2 regions of the Streptococcus australis genome follow, and region 2 is predicted to be linked to the other one. Evidence: predicted binding sites of a transcription regulator. Region 2 holds the regulator's gene; the other holds the start of a gene.
The links. The regulator Rex, encoded in region 2, represses fermentation and respiration genes when NADH is low (regulators of the CRP and FNR family bind a similar motif). The targets are predictions, from matches to a motif close to TTGTGAANTANTTCACAA.

Region 1 (14,951 bases), 840 kb from region 2:
CGCCTCGACTACCTGTGTCGGTTTGCGGTACGGGTAGAGTATGTTTAAACGCTAGAAGCTTTTCTTGGCAGTGTGACGTCACTAACTTCGCTACTAAACTTCGCTCCCCATCACAGCTCAATGTTACAGATATAAGCATTTGACTCATATCACACCTCACTGCTTAGACAGACTCTTCCAATCGTCTGCTTTAGTTAGCCTACTGCGTCCCTCCATCACTACATACTCTAGTACAGGAATATCAACCTGTTGTCCATCGGATACACCTTTCGGTCTCTCCTTAGGTCCCGACTAACCCAGGGCGGACGAGCCTTCCCCTGGAAACCTTAGTCTTACGGTGGACAGGATTCTCACCTGTCTTTCGCTACTCATACCGGCATTCTCACTTCTATGCGTTCCAGCACTCCTCACGGTATACCTTCATCACACATAGAACGCTCTCCTACCATACCTATAAAGGTATCCACAGCTTCGGTAAATTGTTTTAGCCCCGGTACATTTTCGGCGCAGGGTCACTCGACTAGTGAGCTATTACGCACTCTTTGAATGAATAGCTGCTTCTAAGCTAACATCCTAGTTGTCTGTGCAACCCCACATCCTTTTCCACTTAACAATTATTTTGGGACCTTAGCTGGTGGTCTGGGCTGTTTCCCTTTCGACTACGGATCTTAGCACTCGCAGTCTGACTGCCGACCATAATTCTTTGGCATTCGGAGTTTATCTGAGATTGGTAATCCGGGATGGACCCCTCACCCAAACAGTGCTCTACCTCCAAGAATCTCAATGTCGACGCTAGCCCTAAAGCTATTTCGGAGAGAACCAGCTATCTCCAAGTTCGTTTGGAATTTCTCCGCTACCCACAAGTCATCCAAGCACTTTTCAACGTGCCCTGGTTCGGTCCTCCAGTGCGTCTTACCGCACCTTCAACCTGCTCATGGGTAGGTCACATGGTTTCGGGTCTACGTCATGATACTAAGTCGCCCTATTCAGACTCGGTTTCCCTACGGCTCCGTCTCTTCAACTTAACCTCGCATCATAACGTAACTCGCCGGTTCATTCTACAAAAGGCACGCTCTCACCCATTAACGGGCTCGAACTTGTTGTAGGCACACGGTTTCAGGTTCTATTTCACTCCCCTCCCGGGGTGCTTTTCACCTTTCCCTCACGGTACTGGTTCACTATCGGTCACTAGGGAGTATTTAGGGTTGGGAGATGGTCCTCCCAGATTCCGACGGGATTTCACGTGTCCCGCCGTACTCAGGATACTGCTAGGTACAAAGACTATTTTAAATACGAGGCTATTACTCTCTTTGGCTGATCTTCCCAAATCATTCTTCTATAATCTTTGAGTCCACATTGCAGTCCTACAACCCCGAAGAGTAAACTCTTCGGTTTGCCCTCCTGCCGTTTCGCTCGCCGCTACTAAGGCAATCGCTTTTGCTTTCTCTTCCTGCAGCTACTTAGATGTTTCAGTTCACTGCGTCTTCCTCCTCACATCCTTAACAGATGTAGGTAACAGGTAGTACCTGTTGGGTTCCCCCATTCGGAAATCCCTGGATCATCGCTTACTTACAGCTACCCAAGGCATATCGTCGTTTGTCACGTCCTTCTTCGGCTCCTAGTGCCAAGGCATCCACCGTGCGCCCTTATTAACTTAACCTTATTAACCTAATTTTTTCAAAAATTAGAAAACTCATTAAATACTTACAGCGTTTCGGTTTATTTTCTTGTTACTATTTGATATAGATATTCAATTTTCAATGTGCATTACTTGGTGATCTCTCACCAATGGAGCCTAGCGGGATCGAACCGCTGACCTCCTGCGTGCAAAGCAGGCGCTCTCCCAGCTGAGCTAAGGCCCCACAAGACCTCTCAAGACTAAACAAGACCAATGTGCAGTTCCTTATCCTTAGAAAGGAGGTGATCCAGCCGCACCTTCCGATACGGCTACCTTGTTACGACTTCACCCCAATCATCTATCCCACCTTAGGCGGCTGGCTCCTAAAAGGTTACCTCACCGACTTCGGGTGTTACAAACTCTCGTGGTGTGACGGGCGGTGTGTACAAGGCCCGGGAACGTATTCACCGCGGCGTGCTGATCCGCGATTACTAGCGATTCCGACTTCATGTAGGCGAGTTGCAGCCTACAATCCGAACTGAGATTGGCTTTAAGAGATTAGCTTGCCGTCACCGGCTTGCGACTCGTTGTACCAACCATTGTAGCACGTGTGTAGCCCAGGTCATAAGGGGCATGATGATTTGACGTCATCCCCACCTTCCTCCGGTTTATTACCGGCAGTCTCGCTAGAGTGCCCAACTGAATGATGGCAACTAACAATAGGGGTTGCGCTCGTTGCGGGACTTAACCCAACATCTCACGACACGAGCTGACGACAACCATGCACCACCTGTCACCTCTGTCCCGAAGGAAAACTCTATCTCTAGAGCGGTCAGAGGGATGTCAAGACCTGGTAAGGTTCTTCGCGTTGCTTCGAATTAAACCACATGCTCCACCGCTTGTGCGGGCCCCCGTCAATTCCTTTGAGTTTCAACCTTGCGGTCGTACTCCCCAGGCGGAGTGCTTAATGCGTTAGCTGCGGCACTAAACCCCGGAAAGGGTCTAACACCTAGCACTCATCGTTTACGGCGTGGACTACCAGGGTATCTAATCCTGTTTGCTCCCCACGCTTTCGAGCCTCAGCGTCAGTTACAAGCCAGAGAGCCGCTTTCGCCACCGGTGTTCCTCCATATATCTACGCATTTCACCGCTACACATGGAATTCCACTCTCCCCTCTTGCACTCAAGTTAAACAGTTTCCAAAGCGTACTATGGTTAAGCCACAGCCTTTAACTTCAGACTTATCTAACCGCCTGCGCTCGCTTTACGCCCAATAAATCCGGACAACGCTCGGGACCTACGTATTACCGCGGCTGCTGGCACGTAGTTAGCCGTCCCTTTCTGGTAAGATACCGTCACAGTGTGAACTTTCCACTCTCACACTCGTTCTTCTCTTACAACAGAGCTTTACGATCCGAAAACCTTCTTCACTCACGCGGCGTTGCTCGGTCAGACTTCCGTCCATTGCCGAAGATTCCCTACTGCTGCCTCCCGTAGGAGTCTGGGCCGTGTCTCAGTCCCAGTGTGGCCGATCACCCTCTCAGGTCGGCTATGTATCGTCGCCTTGGTGAGCCGTTACCCCACCAACTAGCTAATACAACGCAGGTCCATCTGGTAGTGGTGCAGTTGCACCTTTTAACATCTTACCATGCAGTAAAATGTCTTATGCGGTATTAGCTATCGTTTCCAATAGTTATCCCCCGCTACCAGGCAGGTTACCTACGCGTTACTCACCCGTTCGCAACTCATCCGCTCGGTGCAAGCACCAAGCTTCAGCGTTCTACTTGCATGTATTAGGCACGCCGCCAGCGTTCGTCCTGAGCCAGGATCAAACTCTCATTAAAAGTTTGAGTTCTCACTCATTTCTGTCACTGACAGATTTATTGTTTTTTTTCATTGTTCAGTACTACAACCTTAGTTGTAGTGCCCTGCACATTGGTTCGTCTTGTTCAGTTTTCAAAGGTCTTTGTCACTCTTTCTCTCAAGCGACAACTATATTAGTATATCACAGCTGTTGACCTCTGTCAACACTTTTTTGAAACTTTTTTTACTTTTTTCGTCCCTGCGATACACCCATAGTCCGTACGGGATTCGAACCCGTGTTACCGCCGTGAAAAGGCGGTGTCTTAACCCCTTGACCAACGGACCTTGAGCTTTTCAACTCTTTCTATTATACCTACTTTTTCCCCTTTGTCAAGGGATTCTTTTGACTATTTTTACCTAAAATCACTGAATACGATACTTAATTCTCTCAGAAGGGATTTTCTACCTTTGAAACATTCTCCTCCCATTAGACGGTCAAGTTGTTCTTGTTTTTCTTTACTCTGACTTGCTCTGTAATTCTTTAGAAGCTCATGAAAGAGATAATAATCATCCAGTCTGAGTCCTTTTTCTCCTAGGCGATGACTGATTTCGCTTACCTCTTCATAGGGTTCCTTATCGAAACGGCGCTTGTGACTTTCCTGTTTGCGGATGTAGTCCAAGATACGATTTCGGAATTTGGTTTTAAAGCAGACATATAGTTGATGGCGCTCACCCTCTAGTAACTCTGGATGGTGGTCCACTAGCTCATACAGGCACATCATCCCCTCCTGATCCCAGTCCTCTTTCTCCCACAGATGTAAATGGTATTCTTTGCGGCACTTGTTTACAATCCCCTTACTTTCTTCATATAACTCTTTCAGATTCATAGACCTCTCCTTTCTGCCTTTAGTTTAGCAGAAAGAACCTAGTCTTTGATCTTCTTCTCCTCTTCTGTATTTCTCGTTGCCTCAACTGCATACAAAAAGAGAGGCATGGCCTCTCTGTGGTTATAATTCTGCAATTTGGTTTAGGTTTACTTCTGCAATCGTATCATTACCAAACATAGAGATAATCATCTTCACTTTGTTGTTATCAATTTCAGTAATTTTACCTGTGTAATCTGCAAAAGCGCCATCAATAATTCGGACTGTCTGGCCAACTTCAACGTCAATATCGAACTCTTGAACAGTTTGTCCCATTGAAACCAGAATATCACGGATTTCTTGTTCCAATAGTGGAGTTGGTTTTGATCTGTTACCGTGTGAACCGACGAATCCTGTTACGTTAGGTGTGTTTCGAACAACGAACCACGCTTCATCTGTCATGACCATTTCTACAAGGACATAACCCGGAAAGCGATTCTCTTCAATTTCTTTTTTCTTTCCATTTTTCTCAACTTGCACGGTTTGTGTTGGAATCTCAACTCGTAGAATATTATCCAACATGTTATACGTTTGTGCACGTTGCAATAGATTTTCTTTTACCTTATTTTCATAGCCAGAATAAGTTTGTAGAACAAACCATCCCTTGTCAAAACTATCCATGATATTTCCTTTCATACACATATAGAAGAAAGCTAGCAGAAGTTTTCCGCTTTTCTTCTAAAAAATGTTAATAAATCGAATCAAACCTGAAACAATCAACTGGTCAAAAATGTAAATGATGACCACAAAGAAGGCTGTGTATTCCATAATAGAGCGAAAATCTCTCCAGCTTTCTTTGCGAGTCGGCCATGTTGTTTCCTTAAGAAGTTTGAAGATATCCTTAATAAAACCCATCATTCTCTCCTATCTCGTCTCTCTATGTGTCGTATATTTTCCACAATGTTTACAAAATTTATTTACTTCTAGTCGTGTTGGCTTGGGGTTCCCACTAATTTTGATTGAGTAATTTCTTGAACCGCAAACTGCACAAGCTAGGCTTGCTTTTTTTAGTGCCATAACGCCTCCATCTTATCTATTATAACAAGAAACCTAGGCTTTGACAAGCCTCTTAACGAAAGAGATTGACGAAAGAGTCCCAGATTGTCTGGGCTTTTTCTTTTATCTTGGCATCCGAAATCGTACGCCCCGCTTCGTCTACAAGATTTTGAGCACGACTACGAATATCTTCTAGCAGATCCTTGGACTGGTTCGTCTCATTTTCAACGACCTGCTTTTTCGCATTTTCTGGTTCAATCCCATTTTGTTTATAAGCATTCTCAACTGTAAAAGTGCTACCTGGAGTGTATGGCAAAATGGTATTAGCCATACTTCTAAAGACATGGGCTGCTCCATTTGATGTCGAACCTGCCAGATAATGGTTTTCATCCGTCGTCGGGAAACCGAGCCAGTGGGTAATTACCACATCTGGAGTATAGCCAATCACCCACTGGTCACTAGTATATACTGAATTAAAAGCAGCCTCAGTAGTACCTGTCTTTCCAGCCATAACATAATCTGTTGGCGACGAACTAATTCCTGTACCATTGGTAAATGTTCCTAGCATCATGCTGGTCATTTTATCGGCTACCGACTTATCAATCACTCGTTTTTGGGAATTTTTATGACTCTTGATGACCTGGCCACTGGCATTTTCAATACGAGTGATAAAATGCGCTTCAGGCATCAGACCTTCATTAGCAAAGGTTGCATAGGCTTGCGCCATCTGGAGGGGATTCGTCTCTACGCCTCCACCGAGAGCGACTCCAAGAACTCGATCAACATTTTCCATATTCAGGCCAAATCTCTCCCCAGCGTCAAAAGCTTTGTCAATACCTAATGCATTTACAGTCGCAACTGCCGGTAAATTGAGTGATTCAGCCAAAGCCTGATACATAGGTACTTCTGGAGATGTCTTAATGCCCGCATAATTGTCCACTTGATAACTGTTGTACTGCATCGTATGATTATCCAGTTGCTTGTTCAAAGCCCATCCTGCTTCCACAGCTGGAGTGTAAACGACCAAAGGCTTAATCGTCGAGCCTGGACTGCGTTTAGACTGAGTTGCATAGTTAAAATTACGGAAGCCTGATTTGTCATCACCAGCTACGCGACCGACAACTCCACGTACTCCACCTGTTTTAGGCTCTAGAGCAACACTACCTGATTCCGCATGCGTTCCGTCTTCTGCCGTTGGAAATAGCGCAGTGTTTTCGTAAATAACCTGCATGTTGGCTTGGTAGTTCTGATCAAGTTGCGTATAGATTCGATAGCCATTGTTGACAATCTCTTCTTCTGTCAGATTATACTTGGAAACTGCTTCGTTGACAACTGCGTCAAAATAGGATGGGTAACGATAATCAGAAATCTTACCTTCATACTTATCTTGCAATTGAGAAGCCATATCTACTCCAGCTGCTTCAGTTTCTTGATTTTTATCAATATAGCCTGCCGCAACCATATTTTGTAGCACCGTATCCCTGCGGTTGGTCGAATCTTCAATGGAATTTAAAGGATTATACAACTCTGGCCCCTTGAGCATCCCAGCTAGAGTGGCTGCCTGATCAAGCGTTAATTGTGAAGCCGATACACCGAAATATTTCTTACTTGCATCTTCAACACCCCACACCCCATTTCCAAAGTAGGCGTTATTGAGATACATAGTAAGGATTTGCTCCTTGCTGTATTTCTTTGTCAACTCTAAGGCAAGGAAAAACTCCTTGGCCTTTCGTTCAACAGTTTGGTCCTGAGACAGATAGGCATTTTTTGCCAACTGTTGAGTGATGGTAGATCCACCTCCAGAACGACCTGCTGTGACGATAGCTAGAAAGAAACGACCGTAGTTAATCCCATCATTTTTATAGAAGGAACGGTCCTCTGTCGCGACGACAGCATTCTGCAAGTCTTTGCTGATATCTGTCAGCTCAACATAGGTTCCCTTTTGACCTGACAGGGCTCCTGCCTCTTTTTCTTCACGGTCAAAAATCAGAGTTCGCGTTTTCAAGGCATTTTGCAAATCATTGACATTGGTAGACTTGGCTATTGCAAATAGGTAGGTTCCTACTAACAAACCAGCACTTAACCCTAAAATGATGACGATCTTTGTCAGATGATAACGACGCCAAAATTTCCGAATTGGGCCTACTTGGGACAATTTTTTTCTATCGCTCCGTGAACGACGCATGCTAGTCGAATCAGGCTCCGCCGATTCACTCGTTTCTTTTTTAAAGAGAGAAAGAAACTTCTCAAATAATTTATCTAATTTCATGCGTTTATTTTATCATCTTCACCATAGGAACTCAAGAATTTAGCTACTCCCTATCCAAATAGGGCTTTTTTTGTTACAATATCTATATGCAATTCACATTTACATTACCCGAATCCTTGCCTCAAATGACGGTCAAACAATTCCTAGAGGAGCAACTCCTCATTCCTAGAAAGATTCGCCATTTTTTGAGAATAAAGAAGAACATCTTAATTAACCACGAAGAAGTTCACTGGAACGAGATGGTGAAGCCAGGGGATATTTGTCAATTGACTTTTGGCGAGGAAGATTATCCCACAAAGGAAATCCTTTGGGGCAATCCAGATTTCGTTCAAGAGATTTACCAAGACCAACATCTCATCGTTGTTAACAAACCCGAAGGCATGAAAACACACGGTAATCAACCAGATGAAATTGCCCTACTCAACCATGTCTCTGCCTACGTTGGTCACACTTGCTATGTTGTTCATCGTCTGGATATGGAAACAAGCGGTTTAGTGCTTTTTGCCAAAAATCCTTTTATCCTTCCTATTCTCAATCGTTTGTTGGAGAAAAAGGAAATCGCTCGTGAGTACTGGGCACTCGTAGAGGGGCAAGTAGGGAATAAAGAACTTATCTTCCGAGACAAAATTGGTCGTGATCGACACGATCGCAGAAAACGGGTAGTGGATCCTAAAAATGGTCAACATGCTGAAACTCATATCAGTCGATTAAAACAATTCCCAAATAAGACCTCCCTCGTGCGTTGCAAGCTAAAGACCGGTCGAACACATCAAATCCGTGTTCACCTTTCTCACCATAAGCACCCTATCCTAGGCGATCCTCTCTATAATAGTAAATCAAAGACAAGTCGGCTTATGCTCCACGCATTTCGACTTTCCTTTACCCATCCGCTTACTTTAGAGAAATTAAGCTTCACTGCTCTTTCTGATACATTTGAGAGAGAATTAAAAAAGAATGGATGACCGCTAAATCATCCATTTTGTTTTATCTAAAAATAGAAAAAGCAAGACCAACAGGTCTTGCTTTTATCAACTCATGAATTATTTAGCGATTTTCGCGAAGTATTCAAGAGTACGAACAAGTTGTGCAGTGTATGACATTTCGTTGTCGTACCATGATACAACTTTAACCAATTGTTTACCGTCAACATCAAGAACTTTAGTTTGAGTTGCGTCAAACAATGAACCGTAAGACATACCTACGATATCTGAAGATACGATTGGATCTTCTGTGTAACCGTATGATTCGTTTGAAGCTGCTTTCATAGCTGCGTTCACTTCATCAACAGTAACGTTCTTTTCAAGAACTGCTACCAATTCAGTAACTGATCCAGTTGGAGTTGGAACGCGTTGTGCAGATCCATCAAGTTTACCGTTCAATTCTGGGATTACAAGACCGATAGCTTTAGCAGCACCAGTTGAGTTAGGAACGATGTTTGCAGCACCAGCGCGAGCACGGCGAAGGTCACCACCACGGTGTGGTCCGTCAAGGATCATTTGGTCACCAGTGTAAGCGTGGATAGTAGTCATCAATCCTTCTACAACACCGAAGTTGTCTTGAAGAGCTTTAGCCATTGGAGCCAAGCAGTTTGTAGTACATGAAGCACCTGAGATAACTGTTTCAGTACCGTCAAGAACGTCGTGGTTAGTGTTAAATACAACTGTTTTAACGTCGTTTCCACCAGGAGCAGTGATAACAACTTTTTTAGCTCCACCAGCGTGCAAGTGTTTTTCAGCAGCTGCTTTCTTAGCGAAGAAACCAGTAGCTTCAAGAACGATTTCTACACCGTCGTTAGCCCAGTCGATTTGTTCTGGATCACGTTCTGCAGAAACTTTAACGAATTTACCGTTAACTTCGAATCCACCTTCTTTAACTTCTACAGTACCGTCGAAACGACCTTGAGTTGTGTCGTATTTCAACAAGTGTGCAAGCATAACTGGATCTGTAAGGTCGTTGATGCGAGTAACTTCAACACCTTCTACGTTTTGGATACGGCGGAAAGCAAGACGACCGATACGTCCGAAACCGTTAATACCAACTTTAACTACCATTAGTGATTTCCTCCTTATGAAAATCCTGAAAATTTTATTGTGAAAAGAGTAACTTGAATCACTACAAATCACCTTTCAACATTATTATTATATAACTATTTAAGTAGAATTGCAAGTACGGGCGTTGTTTTTTGCCTATACCTTGCTTATTTTTCTTTCTACTTTGAAACCTACTCTGCTGTCTTTCTTTGTCTACATAATCATTTCCCACTTTTCTTTTTCAAATGAAAAACGAAAATAGAAAATAGAAAACTATTTTCAATACTCCAGTTTCACAAAAAAGAGACAGGATTTCTCCTGCCTCTAGGCTGATAAACGATTATTTACGACGTCCTGGACGTTCTGCATAACCATAGTAAGCATCTGCCATGATTTCTTCCATGTCAGCTACCATTGGCAAGCGAGGGTTTGCAGGTGAACATTGGTCTTCATAAGCAAGCAAGGCAATTTCATGCAAGCTGTCTTTCCAAGCTTTTTCATCGATTCCAAAGCCTTTGAAGTTCATTGTGATTCCGACTGCTTCACCAAGATCGTAAACTGCTTTGGCATAAGCTTCAACCGCTTCTTCTGGAGTTGAGTGAGGCAAGCCAAGCATTTTCGCGATGTCTTGGAATTTCTCATCAGCTTTCCAGTAGTTGTACTTAGGCCATGTAGTTGTCTTAGATGGACGAGTACCGTTGTAACGGATAACGTATGGAAGCAAGATAGCATTTGTACGTCCGTGAACAGTATGGTGAACACCACCAATCTTGTGAGCCATTGAGTGGCTCATACCAAGGAAGGCATTGGCGAAGGCCATACCAGCCATTGTAGACGCATTATGCATTTTTTCACGTGCTTCTGGGTCAGCTGTCTTAACTGATTTTTCCAACCATTCAAAGACAAGTTTGATTGTTTGAAGCGCAATACCGTCTGTGTAGTCGTTGGCAAAGTTTGAAGTATAAGCTTCAGTCGCGTGAGTCAAGACGTCCATACCAGTGTCAGCTGCGATGAAGTCTGGAACTGATTCAACCAAAGCAGGGTCAACAATCGCAATAGTTGGTGTCAATGAGTAGTCAGCCAATGGGTATTTGCGGTTGTTTTTCTTATCAGAGATAACGGCAAATGGTGTTACTTCTGAACCTGTACCAGAAGTTGTTGGAATACCGATGTACTTCGCTTTCTTACCAAGTGATGGGAAGCGGAAGGCACGTTTACGGATATCCATGAATTTTTGAACCAAGTCACGGAAGTCGATTTCTGGTTGTTCGTAGAAGAGCCACATAACTTTCGCAGCGTCCATTGGAGAACCACCACCAAGAGCGATAATTGTATCTGGTTCAAATGCTTTCATCACTTCAGCACCACGTTCTACAGTTGTGATGTCTGGATCTGGTTCAACATCTGAGAAGACTTGAATAGTTACACGGTTGCTGCGTTTGTTCAATTGGTCAATAATGCGTTGAACAAAGCCAAGTTTTTCGATGGATTTGTCTGTAACAATCATAACGCGTTCAATATCTTCACATGTTTGAAGGTATTGGATAGAATTGCGTTCGAAGTAAATTTTTGAAGGAACTTTAAACCATTGCATATTATTTCTACGTTTCCCTACTTTCTTGATGTTTAGAAGGTTGATAGCGCTCACGTTATCACCAACTGAGTTGTGTCCGTATGAACCACATCCAAGTGTCAATGATGGGATGAAGGCATTGTATACGTCACCGATACCACCGAAAGTAGATGGAGAGTTCCAGATAATACGCATTGCTTTGATTTCTGTACCAAAGCGTTTAGCAAGAGCTTCGTCTTTTGTGTGGATAGCCGCTGAGTGACCAAGTCCGTTAAACTCAACCATTTGGCGAGCTTTTTTAAGACCGTCTTCTGTATCTTCAGCTTTTAGGACAGCGATGACTGGTGACAATTTTTCACGAGTCAATGGTTCTTTTGGTCCTACTTCTGCACATTCTGCAGCCAAGATGTTTGTTCCTTCTGGAACGCTAAATCCTGCTTGTTCTGCAATCCATGCAGCTGGTTTACCAACGATGTTTGCATTTAGTTTAGCGCCTGCACAGTTCTTGCTGTTTGCTTTAACGCCGAAACAGAATTCTTCAAGAAGTGCTTTTTCTTTTTTGTTTACAAAGTAAGTGTGGTATGATTTGAATTCTGCTACAAATTCGTCATACACTTCTTTATCAATGATAACCGCTTGTTCTGACGCACAGACCATACCATTATCAAATGATTTAGACATCACGATGTCATGAGCAGCTTGACGAAGGTCAGCTGATTTTTCTACATAAGCAGGAACGTTTCCGGCACCTACCCCAAGGGCTGGTTTCCCACATGAGTAAGCAGCCTTAACCATTGCATTACCACCAGTTGCAAGGATAGTTGCAATACCTTCGTGGTTCATAAGGGCGCCTGTAGCTTCCATAGATGGCTCTGTAATCCATTGAACACAGTTTTCAGGAGCTCCAGCTGCGATTGCCGCATCACGAACGATTTGCGCTGCGTGAGCAGAAGATTCTTGAGCTGATGGGTGGAAGGCAAACACGATTGGGTTACGTGTTTTCAAAGCAATCAAGGATTTGAAAATTGCTGTTGAAGTAGGGTTAGTTGTTGGAGTGACACCACAGACTACTCCGACAGGCTCTGCAATCTTAGTCAAGCCAGTAACAGGGTCATCTTCGATAACACCGACAGTTTTAACACCACGCATGTTATTGACAACATGTTCACAGGCAAAAAGGTTTTTTGTCGCCTTGTCTTCAAATACACCACGACCAGTTTCTTCAACTGCGTGTTGAGCAAGGATACCATGTGCATCAAGAGCCGCCACTGATGCTTTCGCTACGATATAATCAACCTGTTCTTGGTTTAACTTACGCATTTCATCAAGCGCAACCAAAGCTTTTTGCACTAGCCCGTCTACATGTTTTTCAGCAGCGAGTTGTTTTTGCTCAGGTGTTACAGTTTTTTTATCAGCCATTATAGTCCTCCAATGGTTTTTTGCTGAAAGGTTAGACGAAGACGTTTAACCTTTGTTAATTTTTTCACAAGTTTATTATAACTCTTTTTTTAGACTTTGTAAACAGTTTCATGTAGGTTTCACAAAGAAATTTTATTCATTTGTGAAATGTTTTTCAATATTGCAGTGCTACGGGATTTTACTCGATTGATTGTGAAATTGCGATGAAATTTTTTTTATTTCACAAAGTTTTTCTAGTTGATAGTTATTTACCGAATTCAAGCATAGAAAACGTTTTCTTTCCGGTTTTAAAAAATAGTCTCCTAACTTAGAGACTATTGTTTCTGTTGGAAAACACCTTGTTTAAAGCTTCCTTCATAGACAACTTCTTGCTCGGTCGTCAATTTTCCTTGACCTTCGGCCTGACCATTTACAAAATCGCCTTCGTATTTCCAGCCAGATTTGGACTGGAAGGTTCCTTTACCATTGAAAGCTCCATTATTGAACTCACCTGTGTATTGGTCACCATTTTCAAAGGTCATGGTCCCCTGACCATTCATCTTTCCTCTTACCAAGGTTCCATCATAAACAAGCGCACCATTATCAAGTGTCAGCACACCCTTTTTGGGTGTGTTTAGTAGAAAAACCGAAAGAGCACAGAGTACCATTACGACTACTGCAATTAGCTCTAACCTAGGGCGAGTCAGATAGACACGATACTTTTCGTAAAAATTCTTAAGATTTTCCATCTTCACTCTCCTTTTCTAAACGTTCTAGCCAGCTTTGACATCCACTTGTGATGCGAACATAGGTTTCCTCAAAATCTCCTGTATACCATGGATCTGGAACACTTTCAGACGCAAAAGCGTAAATCTTGTGCTCTTGTTCTTGAGGACACATTTGACGCAAATCTGAAACGTTTGAAGCATCCATACCGATAATATAATCAAACGACTCAAAGTCTTCTCTGCCAATCTGAAGCGATGTTTTGTCTTTGTCATAAGGAATCTGATACTGCTGGAAAATCCCTTGCGTTCCCTTATGAATCGGATTGCCGTGTTCCCAAGACGAAGTTGCACGACTCTCAATTTGGTAATCACTCGTCATGGACTTCATCACAAACTCTGCCATAGGGCTGCGACAGATATTTCCTAAGCACACAAATACTATTTTTTTCATCCCTTTTCCTCTCATCTCATAGAAAAACGGGAGTAATAGGATCCCGTTTTATTCTTCGATTGCTCCACTTTCGTCGATAACTGCTCCTTCTGGTGTCACAGCTTCTTTGAGTGGCAACACTGTCTTGATAGCAGCTAATTCAAAAGTCAAATAAACACCATCTACGTCTAGTACGATTGTGCGTTTCTCAGTATCGACTTCATCCACTGTTCCGTAGAGTCCACCGATTGTGATCACTTCATAGCCTTTTTGAAGCTTGTTCAAGCTTTCCATGCGCTTTTGAGCTTGTTTCTTTTGAGAACGTTGCATAAAGAACATCAAGGCAAACATACCTACAAGCATGATAAAAAAAGTAATATTTGGATCCATTGTTTTCTCCTTTGTATTTTACATAGGACTACTATATCAAATTTCAACTACTTTTACAAGGTTGTGCCTTGTTTTTATGCCAATTAAAAAATCAGAGTTTTCACTCTGATTTCTGCGATTATTTCAAGTTTTGAACTACTTTGACTAGATTTTCCACAGTAAATCCACACTCTGCCAGTACTTTTGGTGCTGGGGCAGATGCTCCAAAGGTATCAATACCAAGAACTGCACCATCAAGACCAACATATTTGTACCAGTTTTGAGTTGCTCCCATTTCGACTGCAACACGGCGACGAACTGCATTTGGAAGGATTTCTTCCTTGTAAGCTGCATCTTGTGCGTCAAAGACATCTGTAGATGGGCAGCTAACCACGCGCACCTTGCCACCTTGACTTGCCAATTCTTTAGCAGCTGCTACTGCTAGGTTAACTTCTGAACCAGTCGCAATCAATATGGTATCAAAGTCTGCTGCATTTTCATAGACAACATAGGCACCTTTTGCAACCTTGTCAAAGTCCGTTCCTTCTTCGACTGTCAAGTTTTGACGTGTCAAAACAAGGGCAGTTGGGGTTTTCTCACTTTTCACAGCTAGGTACCAAGCTGCTTGAGTTTCCCGCGCATCTGCTGGACGGAAAACATTCAGATTTGGCATGGCACGAAGACCTGCCAAGTGTTCGATTGGCTCGTGAGTTGGACCATCTTCACCAACTGCGATTGAATCGTGAGTAAAGACATAAGTCACAGGAAGTCCTTGCAAGGCCGACAAACGGACTGCTGCTTTCACATAGTCAGA
Region 2 (14,951 bases):
GACCAGCTAATACCAGTTTCAAGGCTTCTTATAACAGTGGTGAGATTACTTTCGGTCAAGGAATGAGTTTGGCTCAGGCGCTTCAAGACCGTAAACGCAAGGCTGCACCAAGCTCTATCCAGTCAAGTGGACTCCCATTTGGTCAATTTGCAGCTGGCGCAAAATCAGCGTCTAGCGAGACAAATTGGTCTATTGGGGATATTGCTCTTCACAAGAAGTGGGGAGAGGGAACGGTCCTTGAGGTCTCAGGTAGTGGCGATACTCAGGAACTGAAAATCAATTTCCCAGAAGTTGGTCTGAAAAAACTCCTAGCAAGCGTAGCCCCAATTGAGAAAAAAATCTAATTATCCATCCTTCTCACGAATAATATAGTGAGGAGGATTTTTATGTATAGTATTTCATTCCAAGAAGATTCACTTTTACCTAGAGAAAGACTGGTTAAAGAAGGAGTAGAGGCACTGAGCAATCAAGAATTGCTAGCTATATTACTCAGAACCGGAACACGTCAGGCCAATGTTTTTGAAATTTCCCAGAAAGTCTTGAACAGTTTGACCAGTTTAACTGATTTGAAAAAAATGACCCTGCAGGAATTGCAGAGTCTATCTGGTATTGGACGTATCAAAGCCATTGAACTACAAGCAGTGATTGAATTGGGGCATCGCATTCACAAGCATGAAACCCTTGAGATGGAAAGTATTCTCAGCAGTCAAAAGCTAGCTAAAAAAATGCAACAGGAACTTGGTGATAAAAAACAAGAGCACCTAGTGGCGCTCTATCTTAATACTCAAAATCAAATCATTCATCAGCAGACCATATTTATCGGATCCGCGACACGCAGTATTGCTGAACCAAGGGAAATCCTTCACTATGCCATCAAGCATATGGCGACTTCTGTTATTTTAGTCCACAATCATCCATCAGGCGCTGTAGCACCTAGCCGAAATGATGATCATGTAACCAAGTTAGTCAAGGAAGCCTGTGAACTAATGGGACTGGTGTTTCTGGATCATCTGATTGTCTCGCACTCCGATTACTTTAGTTACCGTGAAAAGACAGATCTGATTTAGAGTTCGTTTACGACATAGTCAAATAGTGTTTTATCCTTGGGACGATTTTCAAATAGAAATTCTGGATGCCATTGGACGCCGAGAAATGGGATGTCATCTGTCGTTGTGACTGCCTCGATGATCTTATCCTTGGGATCGTAGGCCACCACCTTTAAATTGGGAGCTAGGTCCTTGATGCTTTGATGGTGGAAGGAGTTAATATGAGAGATTTCTCCGTAGATTTCTCGGAGAACGGTATCCGGTTCAGTAGCGAGGCGTTGGGTAGTGTATTCGGCTGAACAATCCTGCCAGTGGTCTTCGATATCTTGATGAAGCGTGCCTCCCATGGCAACATTAAAAAGCTGAGTACCACGACAAACAGAAAAGATTGGCTTTTTCTGTTTGATTGCTTCCCTAATCAGAGCTAATTCAAACTGATCTCTTTGAAGATGGTAGTCATCGCTGTCAATTGTTTTCGGCTGGCCATAGAATTTTGGGTCGACATTTTGCCCACCAGTTAGGATGAGTTTATCAATCATTTCTATATAGTGGCTAGCCATTTCTTGATCACCAATCGGTAGGATGATGGGAATTCCGCCAGCGTCCTTGACTCCTTCAACAAAGCCTTTTGCAGCATAGCTCATCATGATGTCATCATCTGGATGAGCTTTTTCATTTCCTGTAATCCCAATAACTGGTTTATTCATAAATGTTTTCGCTTTCTAATCCTCTTTTCGCATAAAATAGAGGAGAGTCTGGAGTTCACTTGTCAAATCGACGTACTGAACGACCACGTCTTTTGGAAGGTGTAGGTGAACAGGGGAAAAACTGAGAATACCTTTTATACCTGCATCGACCAAAAGATTGGCGACTTCTTGTGATTTAACACTTGGAACAGTTAGGATAGCAGTTTTAACATCTGCTTCTTTGATTTTTTCTTTAATCTGAGATATACCATAGATGGGAATCCCGTCAGCAGTCTGAGTACCGACTTCAGGATGATCATCCAGGTCAAAGGCCATGATAATCTTCATCTTGTTGCGCTCGTGGAAGCGGTAGTGGAGAAGGGCATGTCCCATATTCCCAATACCAACCAACATAACATTGGTGATGGAGTTATCATTTAGGAGGTCAGCAAAAAACGACATGAGTTTTTTGACATCATAACCAAATCCACGTCTTCCTAGTTCACCAAAGTAGGAAAAATCACGACGGACGGTCGCAGAATCGATACCGATAGCCTCTGCAATTTGTTTAGAGTTGGCACGTTCGATTTTTTCTGCATGAAATCTCTTGAAAATTCGATAGTAAAGAGAGAGTCTTTTTGCTGTTGCTTTTGGAATAGCAGACTGTTTTTCTTTCACAAAGTCACAACCTTTCTATTCTTCTATTTTATAGAAACATTGTGAAAAAATCAACAAAAATAAGAAAAAACTAAGAAAATTCTTAGTTTTAGTCTGAAAAGTTAGTTTGTGATAGAAAACGATAGAGATCTCCGACTAATCCTTGGTAGATTACCTTATCATCAAGGGTTAGTGAGGTGACCAAAAATGTATCAGGTATGGTCACGCATCCTGATAGGGCTAGCATGAGCTCTTCGTAATCGGCAAATTCAAGTGTGCGTTCTACTTGATAACTATCTTTATATGTGAGACAATACATAGCAAACTATCTTTCTTCTTTTGTGAAGATTCCACGTTCTACAAGGCTATCCATGAGGAAGTAGAATTTTTCTTGGTGGATATGGTGTTCTTCAGATTTAAAAATATTCACCAACCGAAGACCAGATTTGTCAGTGATGTTAATCTTAACACCTGAGAGGTCTTTATTGATGATGATTTTTAGTTTGAAACCTTCACCACTGTTGGGTACTTTCTCAAGTAGACGAGTCAGTTCGTAGTTTCCGACTTTTGTTTCAAAGAAAGTATTGTCTTTCAGTGTGAACTTTTTAACAGTTGGACTAAGTGTATAGTCGTAGCGGCAGTTTTGTAGTTTAATGGTTTTTTCGAATGCCATTAGGTTAATCTCCAATAATATTTTTTAAAGTTTGTGCCAGTTGTTTCAGTTCTTCCTCGGTATTAAGAGGAGAAAGACTGATACGGACAGACTCTTTTAAACGATGGGAATCGGACCCATAGAAAGCTTCGAGTACATGACTGGTCTGTACAATACCAGCAGTACAGGCTGAACCAGTTGAGATTGAAATTCCTTCTAGGTCTAACCGAAGCAAAAGCAAATCATTTTTTTGACCAGGAAAACCGATATTGAAAACATAAGGCAGTTGATCTTGACCTTCATTGAGATAGAAGTCGAGTTCCGCAATCTCATCAAGAAAAGCAGTTTTTAATCCCTCTAGTTTTTGGTAATGCTTAGCCTGATGATCCAAGTCTTCTTTGAGGGCAGCAACCATACCGACGATGGCAGCAAGGTTTTCTGTTCCAGCCCGTTTCTTTTGTTCTTGGTCCCCACCGTGAAGATAGGAATCAAAGTCCATAGACGAAGCGTAAAGAAAACCAATTCCTTTTGGTCCATGGAATTTATGAGCAGAAGCGCTAAGGAAATCAATTCCTAATTCTTCTGGATGGATAGGGATTTTCCCGATAGCTTGAACAGCATCAACATGATAAGCAGTAGGATGGTCTTTTAAAATATGTCCAATTTCAGCGATAGGTAAGAGACTGCCCGTTTCATTATTAGCATACATGGTGGAAACGAGTATGGTATCGTCACGTAAGGCTTCTTGAATCTGCCCCGCTGTAATCTCTTGATTTACTGGTTGGACGATTGTCGCTTCAAAGCCAAAATGTTGAACTAGGTAATCGATAGTCTCAAGCACGGAATGGTGTTCAATAGCTGTCGTGATGATATGTTTTCCACGTTTTTGATGACGGAGACAATAGCCAATGATGGCTGTATTGTTACTTTCTGTACCGCCAGATGTGAAAAAGATTCGTTGTGTCTTGGTTCCAAGTAAGTGAGCCAACTCCTGACGGGCTTCACGGAGCAGTTTGCCAGCATGGCGACCATGACTGTGAATACTAGAAGGATTACCATGAGTTTCTTGCATGACCTTAGTCATTTCTGCGATAGCTACTGCTGACATTGGAGTAGTGGCAGCATTGTCCAAATAAATCAAAGAATCACCTTATTCCTTTTTATTATATGCAAAGAGTGGGCTAACTGGTTTTCTTTCGTGGATACGGACGATGGCATCACCAATCAATTCGCTAGCGGTGATATAACATACATTTTCCGGAGTTCTTTCTTTTGTGGCTACTGAGTCTGTCACAAGGATTTCTTTTATGTTAGTAGCATCAAGAAGGTCAGCAGCGCCTTCTACAAAGAGACCATGACTGGATACCGCATAGATTTCAGTTGCACCTTCACGCTCAACGATTTTGGCTGCTTCTGAGAAAGTACGCCCAGTATTTAGGATATCATCAATCAAGATGGCCTTCTTGCCTTCGACATCACCGATGATATAACCTTGGCTACGCTCTGAATCGTCTTGAGCATAGTCGATGATTGCGATTGGTGCATCTAAATATTCAGCTAAGCTGCGGGCACGTTTGACACCAGAATTTTTTGGACTAACAACAACGACATCTGATCCCAGCAACCCTTTATCGCTGTAGTGTTTAGCAAAGAGAGGAATTGTATAGAGGTTATCTACTGGAATGTCAAAGAAACCTTGAACCTGAACAGCGTGCAAATCAAGAGTTAGAACACGGCTTACACCAGCCTTGACAAGCATATTGGCAACCAGTTTTGCAGTGAGGGGTTCGCGAGAAGAAGCGATACGATCCTGACGAGCATAACCAAAGTAAGGAAGGACAACGTTGATACTATGAGCACTTGCACGTACACAAGCATCAACCATGATTAATAACTCCATCAAGTGGTTGCTGACGGGGTAGCTGGTTGATTGGATGATGTAGACATCGTAACCACGGACACTCTCTTCAATGTTGACCTGGATTTCACCATCAGAAAATTGGCGAGAAGATAATTTTCCGAGAGGTACCCCAACCGTTTCTGCGATTTTTTGTGCAATTTCATGATTGGAATTAAGTGCAAAAAGTTTCATGTTGTTTCTATCTGACATTATAGACCGTCCTCTGTAAACTCTAAATATTTTATCTCCATTATTTTACCAGAAAATGGAGATTATTTCAGTAATTTTTCATGCTTTTAATAAAACGAATTAATTTTGAAGGAGCTTTTTGATAAGTGATACTATTTTCTGAAAGAAATTGCTGAAAATCTCGTTTTCCTTTCTCGTGATCAGTGACCTCTAGCTCCAGTTCGTAGTCTGTATGATCAAAGTAGTGACTTTCATCTAGTGCCATTAGACCAATCGACGTTTCCATTTCGTAACGAATAGTTGCAAGACAACCCAGAACAAACCAGTCTTGGCTTAGAATACCAATCTTAGCAAGTTCCTCTAGAACGAGTCCTTGAGGAAGTATTTGTTTTTCTAGGTAAGATTCAGCCTCTGGAAGATTCAGTTTCTGATTGTATTCCATATTTCCTACAGTTCGAGGCACTTTCAAGGTCAACTCCGCCCAATTTGAAAAGGTGCGAATGCGCATGGCAACCTTTTTTTCACGCAATTGAAAATCAGGTGTATCAATGTAGTAGTTTTTCTGAAGGACGGGTTGGATATGGGAAAACTGTTCTTTTAAATGATCGTAATCCTCTTTTTTCAGTAGTGTTTTCAGTTCAATTTCTAAATGTTTCATTTTTCTAACCTTTTTTTTTATCTTTGAAAGCGATTTATGGTATAATGGACAATGTATTTATTGTATATGATTGTAGTGAAAAAATCAAAAATTTTCAACAACACGATCACATACCAAAAGGGAGAAAATATGACCATAGAATGGGAAGAATTTTTAGATCCTTACATTCAAGCTGTTGGTGAATTGAAGATTAAACTTCGTGGGATTCGCAAACAATATCGTAAACAAAACAAGCACTCTCCGATTGAGTTTGTTACTGGACGGGTGAAGCCGATCGAAAGTACTAAGGAAAAAATGAATCGCAGAGGGATTGGCTACGATACTTTGGAACATGACTTGCAGGATATCGCGGGTTTGCGGGTCATGGTGCAGTTCGTCGATGATGTTCAGGAAGTTGTTGCGATTTTACGCAAACGCCATGATATGAGAGTCGTTCAGGAACGAGATTATATCACTCATCGGAAGGCTTCGGGTTATCGTTCTTATCACGTGGTTGTCGAATACACGGTTGATACGATCAACGGGGCTAAGACGATTTTGGCTGAAATTCAAATCCGGACTTTAGCCATGAATTTTTGGGCTACGATTGAGCATTCGCTCAATTATAAGTATCAGGGGGATTTCCCAGAGGAGATCAAAAAAAGGCTGGAAATTACTGCCAAAATTGCTCATCAACTAGATGAAGAAATGGGTAAGATTCGAGATGACATTCAGGAAGCGCAGGCGCTCTTTGATCCTTTGAGTAGAAAACTAAACGATGGTGTAGGAAATAGTGACGATACAGATGAAGAATACAGGTAAACGAATTGATCTGATTGCAAATAGAAAACCGCAGAGTCAGAAAGTTTTACATAAACTGAGGGAAAAACTCAAAAAACATCATTTTATACTCAACGACACCAATCCTGACATCGTCATATCAATTGGTGGGGATGGGATGCTTTTGTCTGCCTTTCACAAGTACGAGAATCAGTTAGACAAGGTTCGATTTATTGGCGTACATACAGGACACTTGGGATTCTACACGGATTACCGCGACTTTGAGCTGGACCAGTTGGTTACCAATCTCCAACTGGATACTGGTGCCAAGGTTTCCTATCCTGTTTTGAATGTCAAGGTGACACTTGAAAACGGAGAAGTTAAGACCTTCCGTGCATTAAACGAAGCCAGCATCCGACGATCAGACCGTACCATGGTTGCAGATATCATCATTAACCACGTTCCATTCGAGCGCTTTCGTGGAGATGGTGTGACTGTTTCAACCCCGACTGGAAGCACTGCTTATAACAAGTCCTTGGGGGGAGCTGTTTTACACCCCACTATTGAAGCCTTGCAACTGACTGAAATTGCGAGTCTCAACAACCGAGTTTATCGAACACTTGGTTCTTCGATAATCGTTCCGAAGAAAGATAAAATAGAGCTTTTACCGACTCGTAATGACTATCACACGCTATCGGTTGACAATAGTATCTATTCTTTCCGAAATATAGAACGGATTGAGTACCAAATCGACCATCACAAGATACACTTCGTAGCGACACCAAGTCATACTAGTTTCTGGAATCGTGTCAAAGATGCCTTCATCGGCGAGGTGGACGAATGAGGTTTGAATTTATCGCAGATGAACATGTCAAAGTCAAAACCTTTCTTAAGAAACACGAGGTTTCTAAAGGACTTTTGGCTAAGATAAAGTTTCGAGGTGGGGCTATTTTGGTCAACGACCAACCTCAAAATGCGACTTATCTCTTAGATGTTGGAGACAGGGTTACCATTGATATTCCAGCAGAGGAAGGGTTTGAGAGCCTTGAAGCTATTGATCGACCACTAGATATCTTGTATGAGGATGACCATTTTCTGGTTTTGAATAAGCCTTATGGAGTAGCCTCTATTCCTAGTGTTAATCATTCTAATACCATTGCCAATTTTATCAAGGGTTACTATGTCAAGCGGGAATATGAAAACCAGCAGGTTCATATCGTGACCAGACTGGATCGAGATACATCAGGTTTGATGCTCTTTGCTAAGCACGGTTATGCTCATGCACGATTAGACAAGCAACTGCAACGAAAGTCTATCGAAAAAAGGTATTTTGCTTTGGTTAAAGGAGCTGGTGTTTTGGATCCTGAAGGGGAAATTATTGCCCCGATTGCGCGTGATGTGGACTCCATTATCACGAGACGGGTCGCCAAAGGTGGGAAATACGCTCATACATCTTATAAAGTTGTAGCGTCTTATGGAAAAATTCACCTAGTCGATATTCGCCTGCATACTGGTCGAACTCATCAGATCCGAGTGCATTTTTCTCATATTGGCTTCCCCTTGTTGGGAGATGATCTCTATGGTGGTAGCCTAGAAGATGGCATTCAACGCCAGGCCCTGCATTGCCATTCCTTATCATTTTATCATCCCTTCTTAGGGCGTCAGCTGGAGCTGGAGAGCCCTTTGCCAGATGATTTTAACAATCTTATTATTCAGTTATCAACTAATACTCTTTAAAATCTATTTTGAGTATAATTAATTATCTTAAAGGAGAAACTCATGGAAGTTTTTGAAAGTCTGAAAGCCAGTTTAGTTGGCAAAAATGCTCGTATTGTTCTACCTGAAGGAGAAGAGCCTCGTATCCTTCAAGCGACAAAACGCTTGGTAAAAGAAACAGAAGTTGTTCCTGTTTTACTTGGAAATCCTGCAAAAATTAAAATTTATCTTGAAATCGAAGGGATCATGGATGGTTATGAAGTGATTGACCCACAACACTATCCTCAATTTGAAGATATGGTGGTTGCACTTGTAGAACGTCGTAAAGGAAAAATGTCAGAAGAAGAAGCGCGCCAGGTCTTGCTAAAAGATGTTAACTACTTTGGTGTTATGCTTGTCTATATGGGCTTGGTAGATGGAATGGTATCGGGTGCCACTCATTCAACCGCTGCAACTGTTCGTCCAGCACTTCAAATCATTAAAACACGACCAAATGTTACACGGACATCAGGTGCCTTTCTTATGGTACGTGGTACAGAACGTTACTTGTTTGGTGACTGTGCCCTCAACATCAATCCAGATGCGGAAGCTTTGGCTGAAATTGCTATCAACTCAGCGATTACTGCAAAAATGTTTGGAATTGAACCCAAAATCGCTATGTTGAGTTATTCTACAAAAGGCTCTGGTTTTGGTGATAGTGTTGACAAGGTGGTTGAAGCAACTAAACTGGCACATGACTTACGTCCTGACCTTGAGATTGATGGAGAATTGCAATTTGACGCAGCCTTTGTCCCAGAAACGGCAGCCCTAAAAGCTCCAGGAAGCAATGTAGCAGGTCAAGCAAATGTCTTCATTTTCCCAGGTATCGAAGCAGGTAATATTGGTTATAAGATAGCTGAACGTCTAGGTGGTTTTGCGGCTGTCGGTCCCGTTTTACAAGGATTGAATAAACCAGTCAACGATCTATCACGTGGATGTAACCCAGATGATGTTTACAAATTGACTCTCATCACAGCAGCTCAGGCGATCAATCAATAAAGAAATGGAGTCTCTTCCTCTCGTAGAAGAGGCTTTTTTAGCACAAAGAAAAGGACAGTTAGAAGCTTCTATGTTATACTAGATATATGTTAGATTTGAAAGAATACGGTGTTGATATGTGGCCAGAGGAGAAGATTTCCTCTTTCCGCGAGAAACTCCTCAACTGGTACGATGAAAACAAACGGGATTTGCCATGGCGTAGAAGTAAAAATCCTTATCATATCTGGGTTTCTGAAATTATGCTCCAACAGACTAGAGTGGATACAGTCATTCCCTACTATGAACGATTCTTGGACTGGTTTCCAACTGTTGAAAGTCTGGCGAATGTCCCTGAAGAGCGTCTGCTGAAAGCTTGGGAAGGTTTGGGCTATTATTCCCGCGTGCGTAATATGCAGGCTGCGGCTCAGCAAATTATGGTTGACTTTGGTAGTCAATTTCCAAACACCTATGAAGGAATTTCTAGTTTAAAAGGGATTGGCCCTTACACTGCAGGAGCAATTTCCAGTATCGCTTTTAATTTACCCGAGCCAGCAGTTGATGGCAATGTCATGCGAGTTTTGTCTCGCTTGTTTGAGGTCAAACATGATATCGGAGTTCCCAGCAATCGAAAGATCTTCCAAGCTATGATGGAAATCTTGATTGATCCAGAACGGCCAGGTGACTTTAACCAAGCTCTGATGGATTTAGGCTCTGACATAGAGGCGCCAGTTAATCCTCGACCAGAAGAAAGCCCTGTTAAGGAATTTAGCGCAGCCTATCAGAATGGGACCATGGATTCTTATCCGATTAAAGAACCCAAGAAAAAGCCTCTTCCAATCTATCTCAAGGCTTTGGTTGTGCGCAATGCTCAAGGTCAATATCTACTTGAGAAAAACGAAAGTGAGAAACTGCTAGCTGGTTTTTGGCATTTCCCCTTGATAGAAGTAGAGGAGTTTTCACAGGAAGAGGAACAGCTGAATCTGTTTGCTCAGGTTGCTGAAAAAAGCGTTACTTTCGGTCCAACACCTCAAGAAAGTTTTGAGCAAGATTATGATTTAGAAGTTGATTGGTCCCATCAAGTATTTGATCAAGTCAAGCATGTCTTTAGCCATCGAAAATGGCATATTCAAATCCTAGCGGGTCAGGTGACAGATTCAAAACAGTTTTCTGACAGAGAAATTCGCTGGATCTCCCCTCAGGAATTTTCTGATTATCCACTTGCTAAACCTCAACAAAAGATTTGGCAGGCTTATAAAACAGTTCTTGAAGATTAGGGCCGATATTAGCCATTTGTGCCTTCTTTACATTTTTTTGTTATAATAGATAGAGAAAAGGTGAACATATGAAAAAAATATTAGTTGTAGATGATGAGAAACCAATCTCAGATATTATTAAGTTCAATATGACCAAGGAAGGCTATGAGGTTGTAACAGCCTTTAACGGTAGAGAAGCCATCGAGCTATTTGAGGCGGAGCAACCTGATATTATTATTCTAGATTTGATGCTTCCTGAGATCGATGGTTTAGAAGTTGCTAAGACCATTCGTAAGACTAGCAGTGTGCCTATCATTATGCTCTCAGCCAAGGATAGTGAGTTTGACAAGGTTATTGGTTTGGAGTTAGGTGCAGATGATTATGTCACAAAGCCCTTCTCAAACCGTGAATTGCAGGCGCGTGTGAAGGCTTTACTCCGTCGTACAGACCTCGCTTCAGTGGATAGTCAAGAGTCTGATGAAAAGAAATCCCAACCTTTACAAATTGGCGATTTGGAAATTCTGCCGGACGCTTACGTAGCCAAAAAATATGGTGAGGAATTAGAGTTGACTCACCGTGAATTTGAACTTTTGTACCACTTGGCCTCTCATATTGGTCAAGTCATTACGCGTGAGCACTTGCTTGAAACTGTCTGGGGTTATGACTATTTTGGTGATGTTCGTACAGTGGACGTGACCATCCGACGTTTGCGTGAAAAAATCGAAGACACACCAAGCCGTCCAGAATACATCCTCACACGTCGTGGTGTTGGGTACTATATGAGAAATAATGATTGAAGATATTAGACAAACGATTCTAAACAGTGATTTTATCTTTATCCTGATTTTACTTGGCTTTATCTTGGTGGTAACCTTGTTGTTACTGGAAAATCGTCGGGATAATATTCGTCTAAAGCAGATTAATCAAAAGATTAAAGATTTGATTGCAGGAGATTATTCTCGAGTTTTGGATATGCAAGGAAGCTCTGAAATCACCAACATCACCAATAACCTCAATGATTTGTCTGAGGTCATTCGTTTAACACAGGAAAATCTGGAGCAAGAAACAAAAAGGCTTAACAGTATTCTTTCTTATATGACAGATGGAGTTCTTGCAACCAATCGCCGTGGTCAGATTACCATGATTAACGATATGGCTAAGAAACAGCTGGGTATCGTAAAAGAAGAAGCATTGAACAAAAGCATCCTAGAATTGCTTAAGATAGAGGATGAATATGAACTGCGTGACCTCATTACACAGATTCCTGAATTGATGATTGATTCCCAAAATGCTAATGGAGAATATCTTAGTCTTCGTGTGCGTTTTGCACTCATTCGTCGTGAGTCTGGATTCATCTCTGGTTTGGTTGCCGTTTTGCACGATACGACTGAACAGGAGAAGGAAGAGCGTGAACGGAGACTCTTCGTGTCCAATGTTAGCCATGAGTTGAGGACTCCTTTGACGAGTGTTAAATCTTATCTTGAAGCCTTGGACGAGGGAGCCTTGTATGATCCTGTTGCTCCTGATTTTATCAAGGTTTCGCTTGATGAAACCAACCGTATGATGCGGATGGTGACAGATCTCTTGCATCTCTCTCGTATTGATAATGCGACTACTCGGTTGGATGTGGAATTGATTAATTTTACAGCCTTCATCACCTTTATCCTCAATCGTTTTGATAAGATGAGAAGTCAGGATGAGGAGAAAAAATATGAGCTGGTTAGAGATTATCCTATCAATTCAGTTTGGATCGAGATTGATACCGATAAGATGACTCAGGTGATTGATAATATTCTCAACAATGCCATCAAGTACTCACCAGATGGTGGGAAAATTACTGTCAGCATGAAAACCACTGAAGACCAGATGATTTTATCTATCAAAGACCAAGGTCTAGGTATTCCAAAGCAAGATTTGCCGAAGATTTTTGACCGCTTTTATCGTGTGGATCGTGCAAGAAGTCGGGCTCAAGGTGGTACTGGTCTAGGTCTGGCTATTGCCAAGGAAATTATCAAACAACACAATGGCTTTATTTGGGCCAAAAGTGAATACGGTAAGGGATCAACCTTTACCATTGTGCTCCCTTATGATAAGGATGCCGTAAAAGAAGAAGTCTGGGAGGATGAAGTAGAAGACTAGAATGAGTGAAATAGGCTTTAAATACAGTATTTTAGCATCAGGTTCCAGTGGAAATTCCTTTTATCTGGAAACCCCAAAAAAGAAAATCTTAGTGGATGCAGGCTTGTCTGGTAAGAAAATTACCAGCCTGCTAGCTGAAATCAATCGCAAACCAGAAGATTTGGATGCGATTTTGATTACGCACGAGCATTCAGACCATATTCATGGAGTCGGTGTATTGGCTCGAAAGTATGGTATGGATCTTTACGCCAATGAAAAAACTTGGCAGGCTATGGAAAATAGCAAGTACCTCGGTAAGGTTGATTCATCCCAGAAGCACATTTTTGAAATGGGTAAAACCAAAACCTTTGGCGATATTGACATTGAGAGTTTTGGGGTCAGCCACGATGCGGCAGCACCCCAGTTTTACCGCTTTATGAAAGACGACAAGAGCTTTGTCATGCTGACCGATACAGGTTATGTTAGTGACCGTATGGCAGGAATTGTCGAGAATGCTGACGGTTACCTCATCGAGTCCAACCACGATGTGGAGATCCTGCGAGCAGGTTCTTATGCTTGGCGACTCAAACAGCGAATCCTATCTGATCTTGGTCACCTCTCTAACGAAGACGGTGCTGAGGCCATGATTCGTGCAATGGGAAATCGGACTAAGAAAATCTATCTTGGGCATTTATCCAAAGAGAACAATATCAAGGAACTGGCTCATATGACCATGGTCAATCAGCTAGCACAAGCTGATCTGGGTGTAGGAGTGGACTTTAAGGTTTACGATACTTCCCCAGATACCGCAACACCACTGACAGATATATAAAAAAGAAGGCGAGTGCCTTCTTTTATTATGTTTAGCTATTATTTTCTACTCCAAACACCATTTAAAATATGATATAATAAGGTTTATAGTACGAGAAAGGTTGCCTTATGACGATAGATATTAGTGAAGAACAGTTGGCTTTGGAGTCTGCTGACTTATTAAAAATTCTTTTAAAAGATCGAACGACAAAGAGAAATATTGTTTGGGCGACTCATTCTTATGAATTGTTAGGAAAGGGATTTGCTCCAAGCGATCGTATCACTCCAAGTAGGGTGACGGGAGCCTATGCAAACTTGATTCAACCCCGATCAGAAAAGTCTAAGTATGAGCAAAAAGACCGAACCAAGATTAGAGCCGAAGTCTTTACGCCAACTTGGTTAGTTGAAAAGCAAAATGGCTACGTGGAAGCTGAATTTGAAGCTCTTGATCTTGAAGATTATATCCAAGTGCGCTGGCTAGAAATTACCTGTGGTGAAGCACCCTATATGGTTACTCGCTATGATACAGTGACTGGTGAGGAAATTCCATTATCTGAACGAGTTGGTTTTGTAGATAGAAAATTGCAACGCCTTAGCCGTGAGGTCTCAGATGAAGTCACCTTCTATGAACTTGTAAAAAAAGCTTATCGAGCTTCTTATGGATATGAGTACCAAGGGGATTCTCTGCTTTTGGCGCGTGAAAATCTTTTAGCAACATTTGAGGACTACTATCTTGCAAAGACTGGAAATCAACCGACCTTAGAGCAAAAGAAAGAGATAGCAACCATTATCTCCTACAATGTCTTTCAGATGGATGGATTGAAAAAAATCAGTTCTTACTCAGCTAAACAAGAGCAATCTCAACAGTTAAGCTTGTTTTCAGATGAGCTAGAAATCCAAAAAGTAGAAGAATCTAAAACTCAAATCAAAGACTGGAAAAAGAATAAAATGATAGTTTTTGAGCGCCTATCTAGTGAGGAAAGTGAAATGAAATTTGATGTCGTGATAGGAAATCCGCCGTATCAGGAAGAATTACAAGGAACAAGTGATAAACCAATATATCATCATTTCATGGATGAATCTTATAAGATTAGTAGAAAATCAGTATTGATAACACCTGCTAGGTTTTTATTTAAGGCTGGTAAAACACCAAAATCATGGAATGAAAAAATGCTGTTGAATGAACATTTCAGAGTCATGTATTATGTCCAAGATTCTTCGAAAGTTTTTCCTGGTACGGATATTAAAGGTGGAGTGACGATTAGTTACTACGATAATGATAGAGTATTTGGAGCAATTGAAACATATACCGCTTTTGATGAACTGAATTCAATTTATAAAAAAGTCTATCATAGAAATGATTTCAAATCTTTAAGTGACTATGTTTTTGCGCCAGAAAGTTATAAATTAACAGAAGCCCTACACAGTGATTTTCCTAATTTCGTAGACAGGTTAAGTAAGGGTCATAAATTTGATGTGACAACAAATAT

Region 1: a site for Rex is predicted at 12,684-12,701, ahead of adhE (bifunctional acetaldehyde-CoA/alcohol dehydrogenase). Genes of this name have one in related genera too.

What each region holds. Positions count from the first base shown of each region.
Region 1 is NZ_LR594040.1:207,877-222,827, reverse strand. Features, by position in the region: rRNA gene FGK98_RS01290 (23S ribosomal RNA) at 1-1,660, opposite strand, end outside; tRNA gene FGK98_RS01285 (tRNA-Ala) at 1,790-1,862, opposite strand; rRNA gene FGK98_RS01280 (16S ribosomal RNA) at 1,914-3,462, opposite strand; tRNA gene FGK98_RS01275 (tRNA-Glu) at 3,695-3,766, opposite strand; gene FGK98_RS01270 (sigma-70 family RNA polymerase sigma factor) at 3,835-4,308, opposite strand; gene nusG (transcription termination/antitermination protein NusG) at 4,429-4,965, opposite strand; gene secE (preprotein translocase subunit SecE) at 5,023-5,199, opposite strand; gene rpmG (50S ribosomal protein L33) at 5,209-5,361, opposite strand; gene pbp2a (penicillin-binding protein PBP2A) at 5,414-7,609, opposite strand; gene FGK98_RS01245 (RluA family pseudouridine synthase) at 7,696-8,571, shown strand; gene gap (type I glyceraldehyde-3-phosphate dehydrogenase) at 8,650-9,660, opposite strand; gene adhE (bifunctional acetaldehyde-CoA/alcohol dehydrogenase) at 9,980-12,631, opposite strand; gene FGK98_RS01230 (MORN repeat-containing protein) at 12,946-13,359, opposite strand; gene FGK98_RS01225 (low molecular weight protein-tyrosine-phosphatase) at 13,346-13,789, opposite strand; gene yajC (preprotein translocase subunit YajC) at 13,838-14,158, opposite strand; gene tkt (transketolase) at 14,277-14,951, opposite strand, start outside.
Region 2 is NZ_LR594040.1:1,046,953-1,061,903, reverse strand. Features, by position in the region: gene pcrA (DNA helicase PcrA) at 1-344, shown strand, start outside; gene radC (RadC family protein) at 387-1,067, shown strand; gene FGK98_RS05285 (gamma-glutamyl-gamma-aminobutyrate hydrolase family protein) at 1,064-1,753, opposite strand; gene FGK98_RS05280 (redox-sensing transcriptional repressor Rex) at 1,769-2,410, opposite strand; gene FGK98_RS05275 (DUF4649 family protein) at 2,499-2,708, opposite strand; gene FGK98_RS05270 (DUF1831 domain-containing protein) at 2,715-3,062, opposite strand; gene FGK98_RS05265 (cysteine desulfurase family protein) at 3,067-4,182, opposite strand; gene FGK98_RS05260 (ribose-phosphate diphosphokinase) at 4,192-5,151, opposite strand; gene FGK98_RS05255 (CYTH domain-containing protein) at 5,219-5,788, opposite strand; gene FGK98_RS05250 (GTP pyrophosphokinase) at 5,918-6,589, shown strand; gene FGK98_RS05245 (NAD kinase) at 6,573-7,391, shown strand; gene FGK98_RS05240 (RluA family pseudouridine synthase) at 7,388-8,284, shown strand; gene pta (phosphate acetyltransferase) at 8,327-9,301, shown strand; gene mutY (A/G-specific adenine glycosylase) at 9,388-10,554, shown strand; gene yycF (response regulator YycF) at 10,623-11,330, shown strand; gene vicK (cell wall metabolism sensor histidine kinase VicK) at 11,323-12,672, shown strand; gene FGK98_RS05215 (MBL fold metallo-hydrolase) at 12,674-13,483, shown strand; partial or broken gene FGK98_RS05210 (Eco57I restriction-modification methylase domain-containing protein) at 13,591-14,951, shown strand, end outside.